DNA from 2 places in the Dietzia sp. CH92 genome. Region 2 is predicted to be linked to the other one. Evidence: riboswitches for the same ligand, from Rfam matches in the RefSeq annotation. Region 2 holds a riboswitch; the other holds the start of a gene.

Region 1 (10,951 bases), on a different contig from region 2:
GCATACGTCCCGAGTGCACCTGGAAGTAGGTGGACCCGGCGCCCACGCCCACCAGGGAGGGACCACGGTCCTCGACCCCCTGGAGGTTCTGGCCGTGGCAGGTGATGCAGGCGATGTCGTAGATCGACTTGCCCTCGGCGATGAGTGCGGCCTGATCCTGCTGGGCCGTCGCCACCTGCGGCTCCGGGACGACGGCGGTGGCGATGGCTCCCGCTCCGAGGAGGCCGGCAGCGATGACGAGCGCGCCGGTCGCCTTACGACGCCGCTTGGTGGAGGCCGGCCGCGACGGGGTCGGCGCCGTGTCCGGCGACGGCGTGTCCGCAGCGGGTGGGTGAGGTGAGTTCATTGTGAGTTCCCTTTGGTGTTGGGACCTGCTGGACACAGCGTCCTGCGGCCAGCTGACTACTGAATGAAGTAGATGGTGACGAAGAGGCCGATCCAGACCACGTCGACGAAGTGCCAGTAGTAGGACACCACGATGGCGGCGGTCGCCTGCGCCGGGGTGAAGCGCGACATCGTCGTGCGCATCACGAGGATGACGAAGGCGATGACACCCGCCGCGACGTGGAGGCCGTGGAAGCCGGTGGTGATGAAGAAGACGGACCCGTACACGCTGGAGGAGATGGTGGTCCCCTCCAGGTACAGGAGCACGTACTCGTACACCTGGCCGATGAGGAATACCGTGCCCATGACCGCGGAGATGACGTACCACCGCCGCAGACCGAAGACGTCGCCCTGCTCGGCGGCGAAGACGCCCATCTGACAGGTGAACGACGACGCCACGAGGATGACGGTGATCGTCAGGGCGAACGGCACGTTCAGGTGCACCGGGTAAGAGGGCCAGTCACCTCCCGAGTTCGCCTTGGAGACGAAGTACATCGCGAACAGACCCGCGAAGAACATCAGCTCCTGGGACAGCCAGATGATGGTGCCCACACTGACCATGTTCGGCCGGTTCAGCGAATGAACGCGCTGGGCCATGGCCGATCCTGAGTTATCTACTGCGCTCGTCACGTGGCCAAGTATGACCCCTGAGGTGGGTCGAGTTCGCATGGACCCCCGAAATCGGCGTGTCTGCTCAGCGTTTCCGCAGGTCGACTCAGAAACGCCACGTTCCAGGGTCGAAAATCGCCCCCCTTGCAGGGGCTATCAGCACGCTCTCAGGCTGACTCGCCGCGGGCGGTCACTCCCGCCGGGACAGGGGAGGGGTTCGGGCGGCGGGGCCCCAGGGGTGGCACGATTGACCCGTGCGGCCGGTCCCCGTGGGGTGCCGGCTCCGTTCTATGACACCAGAGGAGGTCGGGACACGTGGGCAGTTCGGCGGTGATCGACGGGGGCCGGTCCTGGCCCGGGGTACTCGGCACCCTGACGGCGGGGGAGGACCTCGATCCGGCGGACGCCCGGTGGGCGATGTCCCGGATCATGGAGGGTGTCGCCACCGACGCGCAGATCGCCGCGTTCGGGGTGGCGTTGAAGATGAAAGGCGTCACCGGACACGAGCTCGAGGCGCTCGCCTCGACGATGCTCGACTACTCGCGTCGGGTGCCCACCGACCGGGCGTGCGTGGACATCGTCGGCACCGGGGGTGACCGGCAGGGCACGGTGAACATCTCCACGATGTCGTCGTTGGTCGTGAGCGCGTGCGGGGTGCCGGTGGTCAAGCACGGCAACCGCGCGGCGTCCTCGAAGAGCGGTGGGGCCGACGTGCTCGAGGCGCTCGGTGTGGCCATCGACCTCGGTCCCGAGGACGTGGGACGGTGTCTCGACGAGGTGGGGGTGGCGTTCTGCTTCGCGCCGGTCTTCCATCCCGCCCTGCGGTTCGCCGCGACGCCGCGGCGGGAGATCGGCATCCCGACCGTGTTCAACATCCTGGGGCCCCTGACGAACCCCGCGGCACCCACCGCGAACCTCATCGGGTGCGCCTTCGAACACCTCATCACGGTGATGGCCGAGGTGTTCGCGTTGCGGGGCCGGTCCGCTCTGGTCGTCCGTGGCTCGGACGGTCTGGACGAGATCACGATGACCGGTCCCACGCGGGTCCTGCGGGTGGCGGACGGTCACGTCGACGAGGACCGGATCGAACCGGCGGACTTCGGGATGAGCACCTGTTCGATCGAGGAGCTGCGTGGGGGGGACGGAGAGCACAACGCCGGCGTCGCACGGGACCTCCTGGCGGGAGCGACCGGGCCGGTGCGTGACGCGGTGCTGTTGAACTCCGCGGCGGCGCTGGTGGCGTTCGAGGGACTGGAGCGGGGCGCGGACCTCGTGACGGCGATGCGGGCTGCGGTGGACCGGGCTGCCGCGGTGATCGATGACGGCGGGGCGGCGCGCCTCCTCGAGCGGTGGGTCGGTTTCAGCGCGAACAGGTGATCAGGGGCCGCGGTCGGCGGCAGCGCGTTCAGCCCGGTCCGCCCAGTCGGTCAGGGTGTGCGCGCCCTTCACGGGCAAGGTCCAACAGCCCTCGATCGAGACGATGCGGGTGGGGGTGGAGTCGATCCACCGGTGGACGTTGCGGATCTGAGCCCGGGTCGCGCCGGCGAACGGGCCCGGCTCGGGTCGCACGGTCGACGCGGCGGCCCGCAGCCCGTCGATGACCGGTATCGGAGCGGCCCCCGGCGGAACCGTGCCGGATCCCGCGAGCCGTCCGTGGCGGATCACGGCGACCGTCCACGCCCGCCGGGGAGCCGGCTGGACCAGGACGAGCTCGGCGAGCGCGGCCGTCGAGGCCAGCTCCTGACGGTCGGCCAGGACCCGGACGAGCGCAGCGGTCCGGTCGCGCAGCCTGGCGGCGCGCTCGAAGGCGCCGTCCGCGGCGAGCCGGTCGATCTGCGCCACCAGGGTGTGCAGAGGTGCCGAGTCGCGCCCGTCCGCCAGTGCCTCCCAACGGTCGGGCGTGAGCCCGCCGTCGAACGCGCCGACGAGGTCCTCCCACGCGACGCGGGCGTCCTCGGACCTCCGGAAGGGCCCGATCGCCGCGTGGTCGTCCGCGACCCTGACGATCCGGGGTCGACGCGCGCGGCCGACGGGCGGGGAGAGCCACCACCCGCGCCGGGGGTTCCGGGAGCGCCTGTTGAACGGGGGCTGCAGGGAGTCGATGAGCTGTTCCTCGACCGTCCACGCCTCGAGGAGGTGGGAGCACGGTACCGAGTCCACCGAGGCCGCCAGCCCGACCATGGTGCGCATCCGTCCGCGCGAATCCCCTCCGGAGTAATAGGAGCGCGCCCGACGCCGCACCGAGCCCGACGAACCGACATACAGCGGACCGCCGGCCTCGTCCCGGAACACGTAGACCCCGGGCCCGTCGGTGAGCGACTCGGTGAGGCGGGCGCGCCGCCGGACCTCCGGGGCGAGGCGCCCGTCGTACGACAACAGTTCGGAGAGGGTGGAGACCCCGCAGTCGCCCACCCGGGAGATGAGGGCGTGCAACACGTCGACCGTGGCGCGCGCGTCCTGCAACGCCCGGTGGTTGGGCTCGACCGTGGCGCCCAGATGGGCCGCGAGCACCCCGAGCCGGTGTCCCCGGGTCTCGCCGCGGTGGAGCACTCGCCGGGCGAGCGCGAGGGTGCAGACCGACGGTGGGTCCGGCCACCGGTGGCCCGTCGCTGCGGCGGCCGCGCGGAGGAAGCCGAGGTCGAAGCGCGCGTTGTGCGCCACGAGGACGGCTCCCCGGGAGAACTCGAGGAAGGTCGCCATCACCTCGCCGAGGGACGGGGCACCGACGAGATCCTCGGGTGCGATGCCCGTCAGCCGGCTGATGTGGCCGGGAAGCGACCCCGTGATGGCGACGAAGGTGGACAGTTCGGACTGGACCTCGCCGCCGCGCACCCGGACGGCCCCGATCTCGGTGATCTCGTCGCCGCCGGGCCTGGTGCCCGTGGTCTCGAGATCGACCACGACGAACGTCAACTCGGAGAGCAGCGGTTCGAGTTCGTCGAACGCGGCCTGCACGCCGGGCGCGAGCGAGGTGGGACGGGGCATGGCGCAGACGGTAGCCCCGGGGTCCGACACCGCGGCGCGGGGGCGATGGCCGGAGGGTGGACGTCGATGTGTGTCGTACCCGGCTCCTACAGTGCCGGCCAGGCGGGCCGCCGAGGGGAGCGGATCGCAGGTCGATAACGAACGGGCAACACGCCCAGGACGAAATGTGAGGTAGATCATGGTCTCGATGGACTGCGCCTGGTGCCCGGCGAGCCCGGCGACCTGCGAGGGCTGCATCGTCTCCGTGCTCTGGGGAGAAAACCCGCTGGTAGATGACCTGTCTCCAGAGTCGTGCGGCTATGTTCTGGACCCGGAGGTCCGGTCGGCGATCGATGTCCTGAGGGCCGCCGGGATGGTGTCCTCGATCGAGATTCTGGCCGCGGACACCGCCGCGTGAGCACGGAACTGGACTTCGACGAGACGGTTTCGTAACCTTTTCGAGACCTCGGAAGTCATTCCCCGCCCGCCGGTGGGGAGCCGGGGTCACGCCTAAGCGCCCTGAGGCGCGCCGGGGAACCACGTTCCACTGGGGTGAATCGCTCGCCGACTCGGAGGTCGGGGAGCGTAGGACAGACTTCCGTGTCCGAACCCGTCAGCTAACCCGGTCGGTGACGCAGGAAGAAAGAGGAAAGTCTCTCGTGGGAGCCCACAGCATCAAGACCAGCTCGACCGGCCGCCGCGTGGCCGCCGCCGGACTGCTCGCCGCCGGAGCCGCTGTCGCCGGCTCCGGAACCGCGTCCGCCGCGCCCGTGACCGTCGACGTCCCCGTCGAGCTGCGTCTGCCTGGTGTGCCGGCCCAGGTCACCATCGACGTCCCGGAGGGCATCGCGCTGCCGGCGGGTCTCCAGGCCCAGGTCGAGGCCCAGGCGGCCCCGGTCGAGTTCGCCGCCCCGGCACCGCAGATCTCCACCGGACAGCGGATCCTCGACGCCGCCACCACCCGTGTGGGCTCGCCCTACGCCTGGGGCGCCACCGGGCCCAGCTCGTTCGACTGCTCCGGCCTGACCTCGTGGGCCTACAAGGAGGCGGGCATCTCGATCCCGCGCACCAGCCAGGCCCAGATCGGCGGCGGCACCCAGGTCGCCAAGTCGGACCTGCAGCCCGGTGACATCGTCGCCTTCTACAGCGGCGCGAGCCACGTCGGCATCTACGCCGGTAACGGCCAGGTCGTCCACGCCCCGTACTCCGGCACCACCGTGAGCTACGCGCCGCTGGACTCCATGCCGTTCTACGGAGCCACCCGCTACTACTGAGCCGGGTCGCACCCCCTCCCACCCACCCCGTCGCTGACCGGTCACGAACCGGTCACCGGCGGGGTGTGTCGTCTGTAACATCCCGTCTCGGGTGCCCGATTCCGTTGAGAGGCGTCGGGCTCGACGCCGATCCAGGTGCACCCCGGAATCGAGAGACCGACGACAGCAGATGAGGCCCTGTACCCGCGCGACCACGATCGCCGCCGTCGCGGCCGCGTCCGTGCTGCTGTGCCTCCCGGCGGTCGCCCAGCCGCACGGCGACGAGCCCGCGGCGGTGACCGCGACGCCACCCGCCACGACCGCGCCGCCCGCCGTCACTCCTTCCGCCGCGGACACCGCGGTGCCCGCGGACGCCGAGGTGCCTGCGGACGCCGAGGTGGCCGCGGCACGGGAGGATCTGGCGGAGCTCGCGCGGTTGGCCGAGGAGGCGGGGGCTCTCGGCGAGGAGCTCCACCTGGCGCGGGAGGAACTCGCAACGGCGGTCCGCGAGCGGGACCGCCTCGAGCGCGACGCCGGCGTGGCCGCCGGCCGCGCCGCGGTGGCCGACGGGGTCGCGGTGCGGGATCAGTCCCTCGTCGACCGCCTCGCGGCCATGCGGTACCGGGGTGGGGATCCGGGGGCCACACGAGCCGCGGTGCTCGCCGAGAGCCCCGACGACCTCCTCCGCAGACTCGACGCACTGAGGCGCCTGTCCGGCGCCACCACGAACGCGCTGGACGCCTCCCGTGAGGCCTCCGAGACGGCGAGACGTCTACGCGATGACGCCGACCGGGCTGCGGCGCAGGCCCGCGACTCGGCGCGTGAGGCGCAGGAGCGCGCCGATTCCCTCGACCGGCGCACCGCCGAGATGCGGGAACGGATGGCCGAGGTCAGCCGCCGCGTCGACGCACTCTCGGCCGAGCAGCGTGCCCGGTGGGTCGGCGGGCCGCTCGTGCCCGCCGGGTACGTCGCGCCCCCCGGGGACGACACGAACGCGGCCGCGCTACGGGTGGCGCTGACCCGGCTCGGGGCACCGTACTCGTGGGGCGCCACGGGCCCGGAGGAGTTCGACTGCTCAGGGCTCATGGTGTGGGCGTACGCCCGCGAGGGCAAGACCCTGCCCCGGTCCAGCCAGGCCCAGGCCACCTCGGGGTCGCCGGTGGCGATGCGGGACGTCAGGCCCGGTGATCTCGTCATCTACTACCCGGAGGCGACCCACGTGGGGATGTACGCCGGCGACGGACTGGTTCTCCACGCGCCCACGTACGGCATCCCGGTGCGTCTCGAGCGGGTCGACGCGATGCCGGTGCACTCGATCCGTCGGTACTGACTCCGCACCGCCACCCGCACCGCCACTCCGCACCGCCACCCGGGCTGTCGCGCCGGGTGGCGGGGGCCCGCGCCGGTCGCTGTGGCAGGCTCGGAGCCGATGACCAAGACCCTGCTGATCACCAACGACTACCCGCCCCGCCCCGGCGGTATCCAGTCCTACCTCGAGACGTACCTGAGCCACCTCGACCCGTCCGATGTCGCGGTGCTCGCGTCGACGTTCCGTGGCGCCGAGTCCGCCGAGTACGACGCGTCGAAGCCCTACCTGGTCGAGCGGGTGCCCACCGAGATGCTGCTGCCGACGCCGGACGTCGCCGCCCGCGCGCGACGCCTCGCCTCCGACTTCGGGGCGACGACGATCTGGTTCGGCGCCGCGGCGCCGCTCGCGGCCATGGCGCCGGTCCTGCGTGACGGCCCCGTCGAGCGGATCGTCGCCAGCACCCACGGGCACGAGGTGGGATGGTCGATGCTCCCCGGCTCCCGGCAGGTCCTCCGGGTGATCGGGGAGTCCACGGACGCGATCACCTACGTCAGCGACTACACGCGCAGGCGCGTGGCCGCGGCCTTCGGCCCCCGCGCCCGCCTGGTCCACCAACCCGGCGGGGTCGACACGGAGAGGTTCCGCCCCGACCCCGTCAGGCGACGGGCCATCCGTGACCGCTACGGGGTGGCGGACCGCGCGGTGATCGTGTGTCTGTCCCGGCTCGTGCCCAGGAAGGGCCAGGATGCGCTCATCCGTGCGATGCCGGAGATCGCACGACGCGTGCCGGGGGCGGTCCTCGTCGTCGTCGGCGGGGGTCCCTACAGGAAGACGCTGGAGGGGCTGGCCCGTCGGCACGCAGTGGCGGACAGGGTCATCTTCACCGGCCGGATCCCGGCGGACGAGATCGTCGACCACCACCGCATGGCCGACGTGTTCGCGATGCCGTGCCGTACGCGCGGCGGCGGGCTGGACGTCGAGGGCCTGGGGATCGTCTATCTCGAGGCGTCGGCATGCGGGGTGCCGGTCGTGGCCGGGCGCAGCGGGGGAGCCCCGGAGACGGTGCGCGACGGACGGACCGGCCTCGTCGTGGACGGGACATCGCGGGGCGAGATCGTCGACGCGGTCGCCGGCCTGCTCGAGGACCGGCCGCGTGCGTCGGCGATGGGGCACCGGGGTCGGCGCTGGGTCCTGGAGAACTGGCGCTGGGAGGACCTCGCGCGAGACATGGAACGCGTGCTCTCGGGGGAGTGACCCGCGAGAGCACGCGTTCAGGTGGGCGTCACCCGCCCCTCCGCGCCGTCAGGCGTAGAGCGCCTCGATCTGATCGGCGTACTTCTCGTGCACCACGTTGCGCTTGACCTTGAGCGACGCGGTGAGCTCACCGGTCTCCTCGGTGAACTGGTCCGGCAGGACGTGGTACTTCTTGATGGACTCCGAGTGCGAGACGCTGCGGTTGGCCCGGGCCAGAGCCTGGTCCAGGTGCTGGATCATGTCGGCGTCCTTGAGGAGCTCGTACAGCGAGCCGGACTTACCGTGGTTGGTCTTCCACCGCTCCAGCGCCTCCGGGTCCAGGGTGAGCAGGACGGAGACGAACGGCTTGCCGTCGCCCACGCAGACCGCCTCCGCGACCAGCGGATCGGCGCGCAGTGCGTCCTCGAGCTGGTTGGGCGCCACGTTCTTGCCGCCCGCCGTGACGATGATCTCCTTCTTGCGCCCGGTGATCGACAGGTAGCCGTCCTCGTCCAGTGAACCGAGGTCACCCGTGCGGAACCACCCGTCCACGAAGGACTCGGCGGTCGCCTCCTCGTTCTGCCAGTAGCCGGTGGCCACGACGGGGCCGCTCACCTCGACCTCGCCGTCCTTGGCGATCCGGACGGCACACCCGGGCAGCGGCTGACCGACGCTGCCGATCCGCATGTGGCCGGGGGTGTTGACCGTGATCGCGGCGCAGGTCTCGGTGAGGCCGTAGCCCTCGAAGATGTTGACCCCGATGCCGTCGAAGAAGTGGGTGAGCCGATCGCCGAGGGCCGCGCCGCCGGAGATGGCGACCTCGCAACGACCACCGAGGGCGTTGACGAGTTTGGCGTAGACGAGCTTGGAGAACAGGGCGTGGCGCAGCTTCAGGAGCGGCCCGACCCGCCCGTCGCCCCGGTTGGCCTTGGAGTACGCCACAGCGGTGTCCGCGGCCTTGTCGAACATCCAGGCCTTGACCGCGCCGCCGTCCTGAGCGGTCGCCTGGGCCTTGTTGAACACCTTCTGGAAGACCCGCGGCACCGCGAGGATGTAGTGCGGCTTCATCTCCCCGAAGGTGTCGACCAGGTTGGTCAGGTCGGCGGAGTGCGCGATCGTCACCCCGGCGTGGAAACCGGCGTAGGTGATCGCGCGGGCCAGCACATGCGCCAGCGGCAGGAACATCACGGAGGTGGCGTCGTCGCGCAGGATCCGGCTGAACGGGGTCTCGAGCACGGCGAGCGTCTCGGACATGAAGTTGTGGTGGCTGAGCATGACGCCCTTGGGGCGACCCGTCGTGCCGGACGTGTAGATGAGGGTGGCGGGGGAGTCCGCTCGCACCGACGCGCGTCGCTCGTCCAGGACCGAGACGTCGACGGGTCCGGCCTTCGCCGCCAGGGTCTCCAGGACCGGCTCCGCGCCGTCGATCACCATGACGTCGGAGACGCCGAGCCCCTCGATGCCCTCCCGCGCGGTGGCCGCGTGGGTGTCGTTCTCGACGATGATCAGCGTGGCGCCGGAGTCCTCCATGATCCACCGGATCTGGTCGGCGCTGGAGCTGTCGTAGACCGGGACCGTGACGGCGCCGACCGCCCAGATGGCGAAGTCGATCAGGTTCCACTCGTACCGGGTGGCGCTGAGCAGGGCGACCCTGTCACCGGCCTCGACCCCCAGGGCGACGAGGCCACGGGCGGCCGTGCGGACCTCCTCGGCGAACTCACTATTGGTGACATCCGTCCACCGACCGTCGACGGGCCGGAGGAACGCCACGTTGTCCGGGGTCTGATCCGCCCGGTCATAGGCCGACTGTACGCAGGACCAGTCGTCCGGAACGGTGAAGGTGGCGGGTGCCGCGACGTATTCGCGCAAAGGGTCCTCCCGGTGTGACTGTCGTCGTATGTCGTCGACCACACACTATCGCCGGGCCCCGGCCGCGGCCACGGCGACCGGCACCGACGGGACTCGGCCCGGGCGCATCGCCGGTCGGGATGTGTGAAGCTTGAGGGTATGAGCGAGCACGACGGTGCCCCCGAGGTGTGGCCGACCAGAGACTCCACGGTTGTCGACGCGCCGGTGGACGACGTCATGGCGGTCATCGCGGATTTCGCCGCCTACCCGCGGTGGTCGGCGTCGATCCACGCCGCCGAGGTCCTGTCGACGGGTGCGGACGGACGCCCGGACAGGGTGCGGTTCGAGCTCCGGGCGGGCGCGATCGCGGACGAGTACGTCCTCGCCTACTCCTGGTCGGCCGACCACCGCGCGGTGGAGTGGCGGCTCGAGAGCTCGAACCTCCAGCGCGACCAGCGGGGGTCCTACCGTCTGGAACCCGTGGAGGACGGGACCCGGGTGGACTACGAACTCGAGATCGAGTTGACGGTGCCGGTGATCGGCAGCCTGCGCAGTCGCGCCCAGCGGCGGATCCTCGGAGACGCACTCAGTGAACTGAAGCGACGGGCCGAGTCCCGGTGACCCGGACCCGAGTGGCCGTCGTCCTCGGTGGCGACCCGGCCGACCGCGCGGCGATCACGTCCGGCCTGCTCGCCGACGCCGGGCTCACCGCTCTCGTGCTCACCGGCCACCCCGAGGCCGTCGATCCGCGCCTCGACACCTCGGACGCGGGCCCGGTCGAGGTCCGCCCCGACGACCCGGCGGCCCGGGTGGAGGCCTACCGGTCCGGGGCCGCCGATCCGGACGACGACGTCCTGGCCGCCCTCTCCGCCGGGGGAGACTCGCCCCTGGCGGCCGTACTGGGCTGGGAGTACGCCCGGCGCGCCGCGGCGTCCGGTTACTGGGACCTCGTGGTGGTGGAGGTGGACGGCGACCTGGCCGCGGTGCGCCGGATCGCGGCGGCGGGGGAGCTCGCCGCCTTCGTCGAGACGCGGTGGCCGGCCAACGTGCGCTTCGCGTCCATGGCCGCCGGGACCCGGGCGGATTCCCGGGTCCGTGAGGCGCACCGGCTGGCCCTGCTCGCCGGCGACGTGGCCGACTTCCTCGCGGGGCCGCTCGAGGTGATCGTGGCGGGTCGCTCGTCGGAGCGGACGGCCGCGATGGCGGCGCTGGCGCGCGGCGCGGTCCGTCCCGAGGTGGTGGCCGACGGACACGGCGGTTACCGCGTCGAGTACCCGGTCCCGACCGCGCCGTCCGCCCCGCCCTCGGTGGAGGGGGACCGGCTCCGCCTCGAGCACGACGGGTTCCGTGC
Region 2 (10,951 bases):
TGGCTGCTCTACCCCCTGGCGTTGGGCATGCTCGTGCTGTCCAAGACGTTCGGCGTGGTCAAGGCGTCCATCACGCCGCACGTGCTGCCCCCGGCGCTGGACCTGGTCCGGACCAACTCGCGGCTGACGGTGCTCGGGCACGTCGGCGGCAGCGTCGTCGCCGGGGCCGCGGCCGGCGTCGTCGCGTGGATCTGGGACTCCCCGACCGCGCTCTGGCTGCTGGCGGCGGTCGCGCTCGTGGCGGCCTACGTCGCCATGACCATCCCCGCCCACGCCGAGGCGTCGGAGGACGAGGAGTCCGCCACCCTGCGGATCGAGCGCGCCGGGTCGCTCACGAGCGGCCTGCGCGCCGTGCTCACCCGGCCGCTCGGGAGGAACGTCCTGGCCAACCTGTGGGCGGTGTCGCTCGTCCGGTTCATGACCGGGTTCCTCACCTTGTATCTGGCGTTCGTCGCCAAGGCTCAGGAGGACGCCTCCGCGCTGGAGCAGGCGGGCCTGCTCGCGATCGCGGGCGCGGCGGGCGGTTTGGGCACGTTCGCCGGTAACGCGGTCGGCGCCCGCCTGCCCCTGGGCCGACCGGGCCGCATCACGAGCACGGCCGCGGGGGCGGCGTTGGCCACGGCCGTCGTGGCCGCCGCCCTCGGGACGCTCTGGGCCGCCGCCGTGCTGGCTCTGGTCGCCGCGGTGTGCAGCGCGCTGGGCAAGGTCGCCCTGGACGCGTCCATCCAGACGGACATCCCCGACGCCGCGCGCTCGTCCGCGTTCGGCCGGTCCGAGACCGCGCTGCAGCTGGCGTGGGTCGGCGGCGGGGCGCTCGGGGTGCTGCTGCCGCCGGACTTCACGGTGGGCTTCTCCGTGATCGCCGCGGTCGGCGCCCTGCTGTTCGCGCAGTCGCTGCTCACCGCCCGCGGCTCCACGCTCGTGCCCGGCCTGGGCGGCAACCGGCCCCGGTTCCCGGGCGGGCCGCGCGACCCGGGTTCGGCCCGGACCCGCCTGCTCGGCAGAATGGAGGAGTGAGTTCCCACAGCGATGCCCCGTCGACCGGTCCCCGTGTCCGCCCCGTCACCTGGGCGATCCTGGCGTGGATGATCATCATGATCTCGGCGATCGTCGGCGCGTGGCAGGGCTCGGAGTCCCGGTACGGGGCGCTGCCCGAGATCACCGTCGCCACGGACCGGGGCCACGTGAAGGTCCTGCCGTTCACCGCGACCGACCTGGACGGGACCACCTACACCAACCCGGTGGGCGAGTTCCGCATCCGGGACGAGCACACCCTCTCGGTCCGGCTCCCCGGCGAGCTGCGCTCCTCGACGATGGACGTCTACGAGGTCCGTGCGAACGGCGTGCGGGACTACACCGTGGAGGCGGACGGCCCGGGCCAACTGCTCATCCCGGTGACCACCCCGGAGGAGGGCCGGATCGAGGGCCTGGCCATCCGGTCGGTGGCGATCGTCTACGCCGCGGACGGCTCCGAATCGATCCTCAACGGCGAGTGGTCGGTCGGGTTCACCTACGAGGACTGACCTCCCGCGCAGACCCGCCCCGCGGGACGACGGGGCCGGGCGCGCCGGCCCGGCGCCCGCCGCGCGGGGTCAGGCGTCCAGCTCCCGTGCGACCGCGCGCAGTACGGACGCCACCCGGCTCGAGACCTTGTGGTCGGGCCGGTGACCGCGGCGCAACTCCGGCTGGACGGTCGACTCGAGGACCTTGATCATGTCCTCCACCATCCCGTGCAGCTCGTCGGGCGAGCGCCGGGGGCCACCGCGCGGGGCGCGCTCCTCGGCGACGGCCGGCTCCTCGTGCACGACGACACGCAGCGCCTGCGGGCCACGGCGTCCGGAGACCATGTCGAACTCCACGCGCTGGCGGGGTCGCAGGGTCTCCACCCCGGCCGGGAGCGCGTCGGCGCGGACGTAGACGTCCTCGCCACCCTCCTGGGACAGGAAGCCGAACCCCTTCTCCGCGTCGTACCACTTGACCTTGCCGCTGGGCACCGCGAACCACCTTCCGTCCCGGGCGCGCACGAGCGCGACCGACAACTCCACTGACGCCCAGAGACTACCCTCGTGCACGTTGGTGCCGGCCGCGAGGCGAGCGGTACCCTCCCGTGTGTGACCTCCGACGATCGACGCCCCGCCGACGACCCCTGGACACCCGACGCGCCCGCCCCCGGCGAGGGGGCCGGTCCCGCGCGGCCGCGTCGCCGCGGATTGTTCGTGGCCGCCCTGGTGATCTTCTCGATCGGCGTCGTCTTCACGATCGTCGCCGCGCTGACCCCGTTCGTGCTCGGCCGTGACGCGCCCACGATCCTGTACCTCGGCGCCATGTTCTTCACGCCGATCGGGTTCCTGCTGGGTCTGGCCTACGCCATCATGGGCTCCCGGCCGCCGAAGGTGTGACCAACCCCACCCGCCGGATAACACCCCAGGTAACGAGCAGATAACGAGCGGCGACTTCCGGCCGCGCGACGTCCTTTTATTTCGGAATGGTGACGATCCGGCATCGAGCCGTTATTGTTCCGTAGCAGACTCGTCAGCGAGTCGGCATCGGCCGCACACACCGAACCCCGCCCTGCGGCCGACGCCCTCAATGACCGTTACCCGGGCGGGGACGGGGGACCCGATCGGGCCCACCACGGGCCCGGCGGCCGCGAGGTCGCCTTGGGGTGAAGCCGCCGACGGCGGCCGGACGCACTCGTTCCGAACCCGACAGCTCACCCCGTAGGCACAGAGTGAAAAGGACTGACGCGTACATGACCTCGTACACCGGACGCCACCGCGCCGCCACCCCCTCCTCCGCGCCCAGGAACGCCGTGAAGGTCGTGCTCGCCGGCACCGCCTTCTCCGCCGCGGGCCTCGCGCTCGCCCCGGCCGCCAACGCCGCCCCCGACTCCGACTGGGACCGTCTGGCCCAGTGTGAGTCCGGCGGCAACTGGGCCATCAACACCGGCAACGGCTACCAGGGCGGCCTGCAGTTCTCGCCGAGCACCTGGGCCGCGTACGGCGGCACGCAGTACGCGCCGACGGCCAACCAGGCCACGCGCGAGCAGCAGATCGCGATCGCCGAGAAGACCCTCGCCGGTCAGGGCTGGGGCGCCTGGCCCGCCTGCTCGGCCAAGCTGGGCCTGAACTCCGCGCCGACCCCGCGTGACCTGTCGGCCCCGAAGCCGGCGCCCGCCCCGCGCCCGCACGCCGACACCGCCGCGCCGGCCGCGCCCGCGGGTGTCAGCGCCGCCGACCACGTCGCCACCCTCACGGCGTTCGCCCAGAGCCGCGGTGTCGCCCTGCCGATCACCGAGAGCTACGAGGCCAACAAGGCCGCCGTCGACGCCGCGTACGCCGGCAACAAGGACCTGGTGGACGGCTTCTTCGCCACCTACCTGGGCAACTGACCCCAGCGGAACCCGCTGACCGGTCCCCCGGACCACGAGAAAGGGCCGCCACCCCCTGCAGGGAGTGGCGGCCCTTCTCGTTGCTCGGCGCCGCGCCGGGCGATCAGCTGTCAGGCCACCCCGGGGGCACCGTTGACCACGGTGTGCGGGTGGATGTAGCCCAACTCCTCCTGCGGCAGCGGGAAGGTCTCCTGCCCGAACGGGGAGAGTCCTCCCGCGACCAGCGCGGCGAGTTCGGTGACCGGGTGCTCGCCGAACGAGGCGTCGGGCCAACCCGGGTTGTCATAGGTCAGATTCTTCTTGGCAGCCACGTGCGTAGTCTCTCACCTCCGCGCCGATTCGGCAGCAAGTGGGTCGGTTACCCCTCGGACCGGTTCTCATCCCCGGCGCGGGCTCACTAGGCTGGGACGGATCATGCCGAGCTCCCGAGCCTCCTCCCGCGGTTCCGCCCCGCGGGGCGCCGCCGCCCGCCAGGGTGCCGCCCGCCCCGCCGCCGCCGATGCGCCGGACTTCCCCGCCTGGCTGGCCGGGCTGCCCGACGACTCGCTCGTGCGGGTGTGCGAGCTGCGCCCGGATGTGGCCACTCCCCCTCCGGCGTCGCTGGAGGTGCTGGCGTCGCGTCTGCGCCTGCCCGCCTCGACGGCGCGCGCGGTGGGGACGCTGTCGTGGCCGGAACTGTTGGTGTTGGCCACGGCCGCCGCGGTGGGCGCCGATTCCGGGGCCGTTCCCCTGGGCGCGGTGTCGTCGCGGTTGGGGGTCGACGACGACGAGGTGGTCTTCCGCTCCGCCGTGACCCGTCTGCGGGACCTCGTCCTGTTCTGGGGCGGGGAGGACACCGTCCGGTTGGTTCCCGTCACGGCGGTGGCGGCCCGGTCGGCTCCGGTGGTGGCGCCGCACCCGGGCGAGCCCGCGGGGGCGGCTCTCGAGGAGGCGTGGGCCGGGTTGTCCTCCGCCGCGTCGGGGGTTCTCGAGGCCATCGCGCGGGGCCGTATCCCCGCCGGGGCTTTGGGGGCGGGCGCGTCGGAGTCGGTGCGCGCGGCCGCGTCGGAGCTCGCCGCGGCGGGGCTGGCGGAGTTGACCGGGGAGGACGACGCCGAGCGGGTCGTGCCCCGCGCCCACGCCCTGGACCGCGCACGCCACGGGGCCCGTGACGACGGGTCGTCGCTGCTCCACCCGCCGGCGTGGGCCGTTCCGCGCGCCGGGGGGCGTCCCGACCGGGCGCGTGAGGTCGACGCCTCCGGCGGCGTGGCGGCCCTGGACCTGTTGCACCGCTGCGACTCGGTGCTGGCGGCGCTGTCGAGCGCGCCGGCGGCGACCCTCAGGGCGGGCGGCGTGGGGGTCCGCGAGTTGCGCCGGGTGTCCCGGGCGTCCGGGCTCGAGGAGTCCGAGCTTCCCCTGCTGCTCGAGGTCCTCGCGGCGGCCGGGCTCATCGCCGTGGGCGACACCGAGGTGGGCGATCTCGAGTACGACTCGGTGTGGGCGCCCACCGAGGCCGCGGACGTGTGGACGGCGCGCGAACCCGCCCGCCGCTGGGCCGAGCTCGTCGTGGCGTGGTGGTCGATGCCGCGCACCCCGTGGCGGGTCGGCTCCGAACTCGAGGGCGGCGGGACCCTCCCCGCGCTGGGTGACCCCGTCGGCCCGCCCGGGCCGACCGAACGCTCCCGGGTCCTTAAGGCCCTGGCGGCCCTGGACCCCGCCGCGGAACCACCCGAGGCGCTGCTGTCCGAGGTGGTGCGGTGGTCGGCGCCGGTGTGGTTCTCGCGCGCGGGTTCCCGGCCCGTCTCGGAGACCGTGGCCGAGGCGCGACGGATGGGACTCGTCGTCGGGACCGTGGCCACCTCCGCCGCCCGGCACCTGGTCGCCACCACCCACGGTGCGGCCCCCGGGGCGGGGGCCCCCGGCGGCGCGTCCTCCGGCGCGGCGGGCGCCCCGGTCGAGGAGCTCGAGCCGATCCTCACCGCGGCGCTGCCCGACCCCGTCTCGGAGGTCATCGTCCAGGCGGACCTGACGATCCTCGCCCCCGGTCCCCTCACGCCTGATCTCGCGGCGGAGTTCGCCCTGCTCGCCGACGTCGAATCCGCCGGCGCCGCCACGACCTACCGCGTCACCGAGACCTCCCTGCGCCGCGCGCTCGACGCCGGACGCACCGCGGCCGGGATCCGCGATCTGCTCGCCCGCACCTCCGTCACCCCGGTCCCGCAGTCGCTCGACTACCTCATCGAGGACGTCGCCCGCCGCCACGGCCGCCTGCGGGTGGGCACGGCCCTGTCGTTCCTCCGCTGCGACGACCCCTCGCTCGTCGCGCAGGTCCTCGTCTCCCCCGTCGCCGAGAGCGCTGCGCTGCGCTCGGTCGCCCCCACCGTCCTGGTCTCCCAGGCCCGGCCGCTCGACCTGGTCGAGGCGTTGCGCGCCCACGGGTTCGCGCCGGTCGTCGAGGACACCTCGGGCGCGGTCGTCGCGCTGTCCCGGCCGGCCGCCCGGGTCAGCGCGTCCCGCACCACCCGCGCGCCCCGCGTGCCCACGCGCCCGCCCACCACGTCCGAACTGCGGGCGGCGGTCGCGGCGATGCGCTCGGCCGACCGGGTCCGCTCGGCCCGCGGTGCCACCGCGGGGGCGTACACCGGCGAGGCCGCCATCGCCCGCCTCCACGAGGCCGCCGGCACGGGCACCGCGGTCACCGTCTCCGTGGTCGACTCCGCGGGCCGCTCCACCGCCCGACTGGTCGTGCCCGCCACCGTCGGCGGCGGCCGGATCGAGGGCATCGAGCCCGACTCGGCCGAGCCCGTGGTCCTCCCGCTGCACCGGGTGATCTCCGTCTCCGACGTCGAACCCACCCGCTGACCCGGATTTCTGGACAATGGAGGGTCGGGCCCACGCGGGCCCGGAGAAGACCCCGAGGAGGCCCCAAGTGAGCGGTGGACCGCTGATCGTCCAGTCGGACAAGACCGTGCTGCTCGAGATCGACCACGAGCAGGCCGCGGACGCCCGGCAGGCGCTGGCCCCGTTCGCCGAACTGGAGCGCGCGCCCGAGCACGTCCACACCTACCGGATCACCCCGCTGGCGCTGTGGAACGCGCGCGCCGCCGGGCACGACGCCGAGCAGGTGGTCGACGTGCTCGTCACCTACTCCCGCTTCCCCGTGCCGCAGCCGCTGCTCGTGGACATCGCCGAGACCATGGCCCGCTACGGCCGGCTGCAGCTGGTCAAGAGCCCCGTCCACGGTCTGACGCTCGTCTCGCTTGACCCCGCCGTGCTCGCCGAGGTCAAGCGGCACAAGAAGATCTCCCCCATGCTCGGCGCCGACATCGACGCGGACACGGTGGTCGTGCACCCCTCCGAGCGGGGCCGCCTCAAGCAGGAGCTGCTCAAGGTGGGCTGGCCCGCCGAGGACCTGGCCGGGTACGTCGACGGCGAGGCCCACGAGATCGCGCTGTCCACCGAGGAGCAGCAGTGGGAGCTGCGCGACTACCAGCAGATGGCCGCCGACTCGTTCTGGGCCGGCGGCTCGGGCGTGGTCGTGCTGCCGTGCGGCGCCGGCAAGACGATGGTCGGGGCGGCCGCGATGGCCAAGGCCAAGGCCACCACGTTGATCCTCGTGACCAACACCGTCGCGGGGCGGCAGTGGAAGCGCGAGCTGCTCGCCCGCACCACGCTGACGGAGGACGAGATCGGCGAGTACTCCGGGGAGCGCAAGGAGATCCGCCCGGTCACCATCGCCACCTACCAGGTGATCACCCGCAAGACCAAGGGCGTCCACCGGGCGCTGGAGCTGTTCGACTCCCGCGACTGGGGGCTGATGATCTACGACGAGGTGCACCTGCTGCCGGCGCCCGTGTTCCGGATGACCGCCGACCTGCAGTCCCGCCGCCGCCTCGGCCTGACCGCCACGCTCGTGCGCGAGGACGGCCGGGAGGGCGACGTGTTCTCCCTCATCGGCCCCAAGCGCTACGACGCCCCGTGGAAGGACATCGAGGCGCAGGGCTGGATCGCGCCCGCCGACTGCGTCGAGGTGCGGGTGACCCTCACCGAGAACGAGCGGATGCTGTACGCGACCGCCGAGGCCGAGGACAAGTACAAGCTGTGCTCGACCGCCCGGACCAAGATCCCGGTGGTGAAGAAGATCCTCGCCCGCCACGCGGGCGCCCCGACGCTGGTGATCGGCGCCTACCTCGACCAGCTCGAGGAACTGGGAGCCGAGCTCGACGCGCCCGTCATCCAGGGGTCGACGTCCAACTCCGAGCGCGAGAAGCTGTTCGACCGGTTCCGCAGCGGCGAGATCTCCACACTCGTGGTGTCGAAGGTCGCCAACTTCTCCATCGACCTGCCCGAGGCCAGCGTCGCCGTGCAGGTGTCGGGGACGTTCGGTTCACGTCAGGAGGAGGCCCAGCGGCTCGGCCGGCTGCTGCGACCCAAGCACGACGGCGGCCAGGCGCACTTCTACTCCGTCGTCTCCCGCGACACGCTCGACGCCGAGTACGCCGCGCACCGGCAGCGGTTCCTCGCCGAACAGGGGTACGCGTACCGGATCGTCGACGCCGACGACCTGCTGGGGCCGCCCATCCCCGAGGTGGGCTGAGCCCGCCCTGCCCGCCGCCGCGGGCGGGGCGGGGGGACTCCCCCTCGGGCGGGGCGGCGGGACTCACCCTCGGGCGGGGCGGTCGCGGTAGCTGGGATACTGGGGCCATGTCCGCAGATCGCGCCCCCCGCAACCCGCACGAGCAGTACCGTCTCGCCGACATCCCCGTCGACGACGCCTGGGTCCGCAAGCACAACGAGAGCCTGGCCGAGGTGCGCCGCCTGCAGTGGTCCGCCGGCCTCCTCGGGGTGATCGTGCTGGCCGCCGGCATCGGTCTGCTCGTGTACGCCGAGTTCGCGGCCTGGGGCTGGATCGTCGCGGTGATGGCGGCCGCGTTCGCGATCGGTTGTCTGGCGATGATCGGCTACATCCCCCGCAAGATGGGCTCGATGCAGCGCACCTACGCCACCTCCGAGCTCGTCCCCGCCGTCATCGCCGAGGTCCGCCCGCGCGGCGTGACCCTCCTCGCGCTGGTGGACCGGGCCGTCGACCGCTCCGCCGGGAAGCTGCCCGCGCTGGTCGCCCGCAACACCGGCGCGATCCCCGGGCACGAGTCCAGGGTCGGCGAGCGTGTGCCCTGCGTGGCCGTGGTGGGCAACCGCAGCGCGCGCGGCCGCGACAACCTCTACCAGTTCATCTCCCCCATGCCCGTCGCGTGGGCCACCTCCGACAGGGCCGCCCTGCGCCGGTTAGAGAAGGAGATCCCCTCGGGCGAGTGGGAGCGGCTGCGCCAGAACATCGACCGCGTGGCCGAGGTCCAGGCCGTGCCGACGAGCCTGCTGCCGCTGGACTGAGTCGACGCTCCGACGCCCCCGCATCCCGCCGCCGCTCCGGGGCCCGCGTCCCGCCGCCGCGCGCCCGCGGATCGGCACCCTCACCCCGCCCCGGGTCCCGTGTGAACTAAGCGTCACGGGACCGTGATCCGACGCCACAGTCCTGCAACACCGCCTTCCTAGCCTGGTCCGCACAGGTTCGCCAAGGAGGTCCAGGAATGACTGAGCACATCGTCGTCGTCGGCCACGGGATGGTCTCCCACCGCTTCGTCTCCACCTTCGGCACGCGGTACCCCGAGGCCGACGTCGCCGTGACGGTGATCGGCGAGGAGGCCGATCCCGCCTACGACCGGGTGGGACTGTCGGCCTACGTCGGCGAGTGGCAGCGCGACGCCCTGCACCTCGACGACGCGCGTCACTCCGCCGACCCCCGCGTCACCGTGCGCTCCGGGCGGCTCGTCACCGCCGTCGACACCGCCGCCCGGCGGGTCGAGCTCGACTCCGGCGAGCACGTCGCCTACGACACCCTCGTGCTGGCGACCGGGTCCCGCGCGTTCGTCCCGCCCGTGCCCGGCCACGATCTGCCCGGCTGCCACGTCTACCGCACCCTCGACGACCTCGACGCGATCCGCGCGGCCGCCGAACGGGCCGGGGTGGGCGCGCACGGCGTGGTGATCGGCGGCGGGCTCCTGGGCATCGAGGCCGCCAACGCCCTGAGCCTCCTGGGCCTGACCCCGCACGTGGTCGAGCGCAACGACCGGCTCATGCCCGTGCAGGTCGACGGTCGCGGCGGCGCGTTGCTGTGCGACCTCATCCGCGACCGCGGCATCGACGTCCACCTCGGCGTGACCGACACGGTGATCGAGCCGGGAACCGGACCGGACGGAGCCGAGCTGCGGGTCGCCCTGACCGGTGACGACGGCGAGACGGTGAGCGTGGACGCGGCCCTCGTCGTGTTCTCCGTCGGCGTCAGGCCCCGCGACGAGCTCGCCCGCGCGGCGGGGATCGCGCTGGCCGAGCGGGGCGGCGTGCTCACCGACCGGGCCTGCCGCACCTCGGACCCGCACGTCTACGCGATCGGCGAGTGCGCGGCCATCGAGGGCACCTGCTACGGCCTGGTGGGGCCCGGGTACACCTCCGCCGAGGTGGCGGCCGCGCAGATCGCCGACGCGCTCCTCCCCGGCGGGTCGGGGGCCACCGAGTTCACCGGCGCGGACCTGGCCACCAAGCTCAAGCTCATGGGCGTGGACGTGGCCAGCTTCGGCGACGCCCACGGGCGCACGCCCGACTGCCTCGAGGTGGTGGTGGACGACCCCGTCGCCCGCACCTACTCCAAACTCGTCCTCAGCGACGACGCCCTCACGCTGCTCGGCGGCGTGTTCGTGGGAGACGCGGGCCCCTACCAGCTGCTCAAGCCCCTGCTCGGGCGCACCTTGCCGTCGTCGAACCCCCTGGCCCTCATCACCCCGGGCGCGGCGGCCGACTCCGGCGTCGGCGTGGAGTCGCTGCCCGACGACGCGCAGATCTGCTCCTGCAACGCCGTCACCAAGGGAGATCTCCGCGAGGCGATCTGCGGCGGGGCGTGCGACGTGCCCGCGCTCAAGGCCTGCACCCGCGCCGGCACCTCGTGCGGGTCGTGCCTGCCGCTCATGCGCCAGGTGCTCGAGGCCGAGGGCGTGGAGCAGTCCACCGCGCTGTGCGAGCACTTCGAGCAGTCCCGCTCGGAGCTGTTCGAGATCGTCACCGTCACCGGCATCCGCACGTTCTCCGGGCTGATCGCCCGCTTCGGCCGGGGCATCGGCTGCGACATCTGCAAGCCGACCGTCGCCTCGATCCTCGCCTCGACCAGCTCGGATCACGTCCTCGACGGCGAGCAGGCCGCCCTGCAGGACACGAACGACCACTTCCTGGCCAACATCCAGAAGAACGGCACCTACTCGGTGGTGCCGCGCATGCCCGGCGGCGAGGTGACCGCCGAGCAGCTCATCGTGATCGGCGAGATCGCCCGCGACCACGACCTCTACGTCAAGGTCACCGGCGGCCAGCGCATCGACCTGTTCGGAGCGCGCGTCGAGGAGCTGCCCGTCATCTGGCGCCGGCTCGTCGACGCGGGCATGGAGTCCGGCCACGCGTACGGCAAGTCACTGCGGACCGTGAAGAGCTGCGTCGGCACCTCGTGGTGCCGGTACGGGCAGCAGGACTCCGTCGCGA

Evidence for each region. Region 2 has a riboswitch for cyclic di-AMP ahead of RWK90_RS15635 (transglycosylase family protein). Riboswitches for the same ligand answer to the same signal wherever they lie in the genome.
Region 1: it holds a riboswitch for cyclic di-AMP, as region 2 does, so the genes downstream of both, RWK90_RS16050 (C40 family peptidase) here and RWK90_RS15635 (transglycosylase family protein) in region 2, are expected to answer to the same signal.

What each region holds. Positions count from the first base shown of each region.
Region 1 is NZ_JAVHXC010000009.1:80,410-91,360, reverse strand. It holds gene RWK90_RS16075 (cytochrome c) at 1-346, opposite strand, end outside; gene RWK90_RS16070 (heme-copper oxidase subunit III) at 403-1,014, opposite strand; gene trpD (anthranilate phosphoribosyltransferase) at 1,309-2,370, shown strand; gene RWK90_RS16060 (DEDD exonuclease domain-containing protein) at 2,371-3,978, opposite strand; gene RWK90_RS16055 (hypothetical protein) at 4,157-4,375, shown strand; cyclic di-AMP (ydaO/yuaA leader) riboswitch at 4,455-4,604, shown strand; gene RWK90_RS16050 (C40 family peptidase) at 4,617-5,231, shown strand; gene RWK90_RS16045 (NlpC/P60 family protein) at 5,401-6,540, shown strand; gene RWK90_RS16040 (glycosyltransferase family 4 protein) at 6,640-7,773, shown strand; gene RWK90_RS16035 (long-chain fatty acid--CoA ligase) at 7,822-9,621, opposite strand; gene RWK90_RS16030 (SRPBCC family protein) at 9,760-10,221, shown strand; gene RWK90_RS16025 (hypothetical protein) at 10,218-10,951, shown strand, end outside.
Region 2 is NZ_JAVHXC010000008.1:103,766-114,716, forward strand. It holds gene RWK90_RS15615 (MFS transporter) at 1-1,017, shown strand, start outside; gene RWK90_RS15620 (DUF2771 domain-containing protein) at 1,014-1,523, shown strand; gene RWK90_RS15625 (cold-shock protein) at 1,593-1,994, opposite strand; gene RWK90_RS15630 (hypothetical protein) at 2,112-2,399, shown strand; cyclic di-AMP (ydaO/yuaA leader) riboswitch at 2,582-2,741, shown strand; gene RWK90_RS15635 (transglycosylase family protein) at 2,753-3,391, shown strand; gene RWK90_RS15640 (hypothetical protein) at 3,502-3,702, opposite strand; gene RWK90_RS15645 (helicase-associated domain-containing protein) at 3,806-6,232, shown strand; gene RWK90_RS15650 (DNA repair helicase XPB) at 6,300-7,967, shown strand; gene RWK90_RS15655 (DUF3239 domain-containing protein) at 8,075-8,761, shown strand; gene nirB (nitrite reductase large subunit NirB) at 8,959-10,951, shown strand, end outside.